3 regions of the Pueribacillus theae genome follow, and region 1 is predicted to be linked to each of the others. Evidence: riboswitches for the same ligand, from Rfam matches in the RefSeq annotation. Region 1 holds a riboswitch; each other region holds the start of a gene.
What was found. A riboswitch is a leader RNA that binds a small molecule or an ion and turns the genes downstream of it on or off. The one in region 1 is predicted to bind S-adenosylmethionine.
Positions count from the first base shown of each region.

Region 1 (2,205 bases):
ACCAAGCTGCTTTCAAATATTTACGCTAATCCTTTTTTTAGCGCATCCACTTTATCCGTCTTTTCCCATGGCAAGTCAACATCTGTCCTTCCGAAATGTCCGTATGCTGCCGTTTGCTTGTAGATGGGACGAAGCAGATCAAGCATCTTTATAATCCCGGCAGGCCTTAGATCGAAATTTTCTTTCACAAGCGCAACAAGTGTTTCTTCATCTACTTTTCCCGTTCCGAATGTGTTGATAGATATTGATACAGGGCTTGCGACACCGATTGCATAAGCAAGTTGGACTTCGCATGTTTCTGCCAATCCTGCGGCGACGATGTTTTTTGCGACGTAGCGGGCAGCATACGCTGCAGAGCGATCAACTTTTGTCGCGTCTTTGCCGGAGAATGCCCCCCCACCATGCCGTGCATAGCCTCCATATGTATCAACAATAATTTTTCTTCCTGTCAACCCAGAGTCTCCTTGCGGACCGCCAATAACAAATCGCCCCGTCGGGTTGATGAAATATTTCGTTTCTTCATCAATAAGTTCCGCTGGAACAACCTCTTTAATGACGTGTTCCTTCAAGTCACGGTTAATTTGTTCAAGCGTGATTTCTGGGTGGTGCTGTGTTGAGATGACGATCGTATCCACGCGAATCGGCTTGTCGTTTTCATCGTATTCGATCGTCACTTGCGTTTTACCGTCTGGGCGCAAGTATGGAACAATTTCTTCCTTTCTCACTTCACTAAGCCTTCTTGCAAGCCTATGGGCAAGTGAAATGGGAAGAGGCATTAGTTCAGGTGTTTCATTGCATGCAAATCCGAACATCATTCCTTGGTCTCCGGCACCGATGGCTTCGATCTCTTCTTCGGCCATTTTCCCTTCCCTGGCTTCCAACGCTTTGTTGACACCTTGAGCGATATCTGCAGATTGTTCGTCAATCGATGTGATTACTGCGCACGTCTCCGCATCGAATCCGTACTTCGCTCTTGTGTAGCCAATTCCTTCAATCGTTTCCCGTGCAATTCTTGGAATATCTACATAAGTAGACGTTGTAATTTCGCCAGTAATGAAGACCATGCCTGTGTTCACGATTGCTTCACATGCTACCCTTGCATCTTTGTCGCTTTTAATGATTGCATCAAGGATTGCATCGGAAATTTGGTCGCAAATTTTGTCAGGGTGGCCTTCCGTTACTGATTCTGATGTAAATAGTCGACGCTTTTTAGCCATCATCATACCTCCATATGGTGTTTAAAGCGAAAGCCTTCGTTTTTTCTATAAGAGGTTGTTCAAAAAGCCGTTGTCCTTCTTTTTAAACAAGCACTATAAGAGAAAATAAAAAAACCTTTTCCACAAAACATGAGGAAAAGGTCATCCGTTATTTGCCTTTCGCCTCTTATCTGTCAGGTTAGCACCTTCTCACTCCAAAAGTGTAGGTTGCCGGGTTTCATTGGGCCTGTCCCTCCGCCATCTCGGGATAAGAGTATCCGTTGACATTCATCGTAACCTAGTTTATTTTTAAAGTCAACTGCATACTTTTACATCATTTTTCAAAAAATAGTAAGAACCCATTTGGGCGTTAATGTAGTATACTATTTAAAAACTCACTAAAAATTCTTCCTTTTTTTCGATTTTCGTTCCTATTTTTTATAAATTTAGTTTGATTTAGAATAGACTAATTCAAGATATATGTTATACTAATTCTACATTATTCAATCTTACGAACGGAACGCGCCGTTTTTGAGCTTCCGATTTGATACAACACTAAATTAAAAGGATGGTTATGTAAATGAACACCACTCATGTTACTTCAACGCTTCTCGATGAGATTCTAAAAAAAGAAGTGACTCTTAAAGATTTATCAACTCCTCAACTTGTTGAAAAAGTACTTGAGAGAAAAGAAGGAAAGTTAACATCGACTGGAGCTGTTCAAGTAACGACCGGAAAATATACAGGACGTTCTCCGAAAGATAAATTTATCGTTCAAGATCCGTCTGTTATCGATAAAGTTGACTGGGGAAGCGTGAACCAGCCAATTAGCCCTGAGAACTTCGAAAAGCTATATGGAAAAGTGTTAAACCATTTAAACCAAAAAGAAGAGCTCTTCCTTTTCCGCGGGTTTGCAGGGGCTGATAAAACATACCGCATGCCGATTGCTGTCCTTAATGAATATGCTTGGCACAACTTGTTCGCTAGACAATTGTTTATCCGTCCAGAA
Region 1 is NZ_QCZG01000039.1:16,161-18,365, forward strand. Features, by position in the region: gene metK (methionine adenosyltransferase) at 21-1,217, opposite strand; SAM riboswitch class I at 1,381-1,471, opposite strand; gene pckA (phosphoenolpyruvate carboxykinase (ATP)) at 1,777-2,205, shown strand, end outside.

Region 2 (2,205 bases), on a different contig from region 1:
CATTTTGAAGCAACATTGGATAAAGTTGTCGCACTCGCTTTTTTTATGCCTTTAATCGCCGGAATGACAGGGAATACAGGCACACAGTCATTGGCTATTGTCGTGCGTGGCCTTTCTGAGGGCGATGAGATGAACTTGAAAACAATCATTAAATTAATCTTTCGAGAATTTAGGGTTAGTCTCATTATTGGGTTAACGTGCGGCTTTCTCATTTTTCTTATCGCATTCATCTGGCAAGGGAATCTTTATTTAGGTTTTGTCGTTGGCTCATCACTCCTTATGACGCTGATTCTAGGTACACTCGCAGGAACCATCATTCCGATTATTTTATATAAAATAAAGCTCGATCCGGCGGTAGCTTCTGGTCCTCTTATTACGACAGTCAATGATATTTTCTCGTTAGTCGTCTATTTTTCAATTGCTACCATGTTTCTATCAAAATTAATGTAACTTTGAAAAGTTACAAAATATGACAAATCCATTTCAAAGTTTACAAATCTTCCTAGTATGTTTTTGGTTAAGATTAACCGGGTAAATAAAGTACTGTAAGCCACGAAACTAATTTAAAGGAGGAATTAAAGATGGCAAAAGATAAGAATAATAACGACGGAAAAATGAGTGTTGAAGAAGCTGGACGCATGGGTGGAGAAGAAACAGCCCGTACACATGATAAAGAATTCTATCAGGAAATTGGCCGTAAAGGCGGCGAAGCCACAGCAGAAAGCCACGATAGAGAATTTTATGAGAAAATTGGCCACAAAGGCGGCGAAGCGACCGCTGAAAATCATGACAGAGATTTCTATGAAAAAATCGGTCGCAAAGGCGGCGAAGCCACCTCTGAAAACCATGACAGAGATTTCTATGAAGAAATAGGAGAAAAAGGCGGAAACGCCCGCGCGAAACAACGCGACGACGACTAGTAAAGTAATCGATGCAACGTGAGGATACGGTTCGTTCCGTATCCTTTTTCTGTGTCTAAATTATTTTTGTTGCTAAATAAAAAATTTAAAATCTATAAAATATATATTGACAATAAGAATACTAGGAATTAAGATAGGTGTTAATCACTTATCAAAAAACTTATCAAGAGTGACTGAGGGACAGGCCCAATGACGTCCGGCAACCTCCAGAAATGGAAAGGTGCTACTTCCTGCAGAATGGTTCCATTCTGAAAGATAAGACATATCGTACTGTTTTAGTTACGCGAGTCTCTTTCAGAAATGGAAGGGATTTTTTTATTTTTCATAGAGTTTAGGGGGGTTATCTTTGATAGAAGTTCGAAATCTTGTTAAAGAATACAAAACAAAAAAAGGAAAAACAATAGGTGTCAACAATGTTTCCTTGAAAGTAAAGGAAGGTGAGATATTCGGAATTGTGGGATACAGCGGTGCGGGAAAAAGCTCTCTTTTACGGTGCTTAAATTTACTTGAAAAGCCGACAAGTGGGGAAGTTCTCGTTGATGGTGTGAATTTGACGACCCTAAACAGTAGCGAACTTCGTAAAGCCCGTTTGAAAATCGGAATGATTTTCCAGCACTTCTATTTAATTAGTTCAAAAACTGTCTATGAAAACGTAGCATTTGCACTTAAGGCTGCCGGCGTTCCAAAAAAAAAGTTTAACGAGCGTGTCACTGAATTGCTTGAACTTGTTGGCTTAGGGGATCGGGCCTCGCACTACCCAGCACAATTAAGCGGAGGACAAAAGCAGCGTGTCGGCATTGCAAGAGCGCTTGCAAACAATCCAAAAGTCCTTCTTTGTGATGAAGCGACATCTGCTTTAGATCCTAGCACGACAAAATCGATTTTATGTTTGCTTAAATCGATTAATAAAAAACTTGGGATTACGATCGTTGTCATTACGCACGAAATGGAGGTTGTGAAGGAGATTTGTGACCGGATGGCGGTGATGCAAGACGGCCGGGTGATTGAAGAAGGGCTGGTATATGATCTTTTTTCCAATCCTAAGCAGCCGCTCACGAAAGATTTTATCGAAACTGTTTTGCAATTACAGTTGCCTGAGCGACTAAGCCAAAATCGAAAAGGAACATTAATCAAAATTCAATTTAAAGGTGTCTCAGCCGAAGAAGCGTTAATCTCAGATGTGTTTAAAAAGTTTAACGTGAAGGGGAATATTCTTCACGGGAAAATTGAATACATTAAAGACAATCCGTTAGGCATTTTTATTATGGAAGTAACAGGAGATAAG
Region 2 is NZ_QCZG01000024.1:15,366-17,570, reverse strand. Features, by position in the region: gene mgtE (magnesium transporter) at 1-450, shown strand, start outside; gene DCC39_RS11750 (KGG domain-containing protein) at 582-920, shown strand; SAM riboswitch class I at 1,078-1,182, shown strand; gene DCC39_RS11745 (methionine ABC transporter ATP-binding protein) at 1,267-2,205, shown strand, end outside.
Region 2: it holds a riboswitch for S-adenosylmethionine, as region 1 does, so the genes downstream of both, DCC39_RS11745 (methionine ABC transporter ATP-binding protein) here and metK (methionine adenosyltransferase) in region 1, are expected to answer to the same signal.

Region 3 (2,205 bases), on a different contig from region 1:
TCCACATCTTCAATCCCGACTGAAAATCTTAAAAGACGGTTACAGACTCCAATTTCATTGCGTATTTCTGCCGGTACTTCACTATGTGTTTGGGTTGTTGGATACGTAATAAAGCTTTCTACACCGCCTAGGCTTTCCGCAAAGGTAATGATTTCAAGCTTTCTTAAAAACGGATCCACCCAACTTGCATCTTTTACGCGAAATGATAACATGCCGCCTTTTCCCGGATAAAAAACATCTGTTATGCCTTCTCTGTTTTGCAAAAACTCTGCAATTGCTTTAGCATTTTGTTCATGTTTCTGCATTCTGAGTGCCAACGTTTTCATTCCCCGGAGTAGTAGCCATGAATCAAAGGCTCCTAAAGTAGCTCCAATCGCATTGTGATACTTTGCGATGTCATCAGACAGGCTTTTACCCTTTGTCACAATTAACCCCGCCAAGACATCATTATGCCCTCCTAAATATTTAGTGGCGCTGTGTACAACAATATCTGCCCCTTCTCGAATTGGTTGCTGAATAACGGGTGTGTAAAATGTATTATCAACGATCAAAAGTAAACCTTTCTCTTTTGCAAGCTTTGCGATTTCAGAAATATTGCATTCAAACATAAGGGGGTTTGTAGGGGTTTCTATAAAAATTGCCACTGTGTTTGATTGTATTTTTTTGGCAAACTGTTCATCACCGCCATGCACGTAATCAAAATCAAGTCCCCATTTTTTCCATCCTTGTTCAAATAATCGGAAGGTTCCCCCATATAAATCTCTCGAAACAAGGATGTGGTCTCCTTTTTTAAACAACGAAAAAACAGTTTGTATAGCGGCCATCCCAGAGCTGCACGCAAACCCTTGATCCCCATCTTCAAGTTGGGCAATTCCATCTTCAAGAATTTGCCGCGTCGGATTTGAAGTACGTGTGTAATCAAACCCAGTCGATTTTCCAAGCCCTTCATGACGAAAAGCTGTTGATAAGTAAATGGGCGCGCTTACTGCACCAGTGCGCTCTTCACTTCGATTCCCCAGTTGCGCCAAAATGGTTTCAATCTTTTTTGACATTGGCAATCCCCCCAAAAAAATATTAAAAAAGCCTTCTTCAAATAAGAAGAAGGCTGTTATAGACTCGTTCGCTCCTTCTTATCTTCCAAGTCACTAAAAGCTTGCTGGAATTAGCACCTTGCCTGCATGGCGGTTGCTGAGGTTTCTTCGGGCCAGTCCCTCCACCTCTCTTGATAAGAAAATGATGATATTTTATTGAATTGAATATACAACAAAATAGATTGTAATTCAAGGATTTTGTATAATTAACTAAAATTACCTTATTCAACTGTGTCAAAGGAGTTCAAAAATGAAAAAAATTTTAATTGTACATACTGGTGGAACAATCGCCATGAAAGAAAATCAGGCCGGAGGTGTTTCGATTGAAGGAAAGCATCCTTTATCATCTTTTCAAGAAAGGCTAGCATCGATTGCTTCCATCACAACGGAACACTTTTCCCAACTTCCTTCTGCTCATATTTCTCCGCAAATCGTATTAGAAGTAGCTAAAAAAATTAAGGACTTGAAAAAAAAAGAACAATTTGATGGTGTGGTCATTACACATGGAACAGACACACTTGAAGAGACGGCTTATATGCTGGATTTGCTTTTTTCACAAGACTGCCCAATTGTGCTTACGGGTGCGATGAAATCAAGTAATGAGCTTGGTTCAGATGGCCCCAGCAATTTAATGGCAGCCGTCCGTGTCGCGGGCAGCAACGAAGCAAGCGGGATGGGTGTGCTCGTTGTCATGAATGATGAAGTCCATTCAGCTAAATATGTAACGAAAACCCATACAAGCAGCATCGCTGCTTTTGAAAGCCCGCAGAACGGCCCTGTTGGAATCGTAACAAAAAAAGATGTTGTCTTTTTTTACAAACCGCTCAGTGAAGAAAATTATTCCATTGAAACAATCGAAAAGAATGTGCTTTTGTTAAAGGCATATTCTGGGATGGGATCTGAATTATTTGAGGCAATCGAACAAATTAAAATTGATGGCATTGTGATTGAAGCCATGGGACAAGGAAATCTTCCTCCCCATATCGTTCCGAGTTTGGAGAAGATGATCGCCAACGATATCCCCATTGTTCTCGTGTCAAGGAGCCAAAAAGGATTCGTACAGCCGGTCTATGACTATGAAGGAGGGGGAAAACAATTAAAGAAAAAAGGTGTC
Region 3 is NZ_QCZG01000009.1:60,578-62,782, forward strand. Features, by position in the region: gene DCC39_RS06240 (methionine biosynthesis PLP-dependent protein) at 1-1,052, opposite strand, end outside; SAM riboswitch class I at 1,128-1,232, opposite strand; gene DCC39_RS06245 (asparaginase) at 1,342-2,205, shown strand, end outside.
Region 3: it holds a riboswitch for S-adenosylmethionine, as region 1 does, so the genes downstream of both, DCC39_RS06240 (methionine biosynthesis PLP-dependent protein) here and metK (methionine adenosyltransferase) in region 1, are expected to answer to the same signal.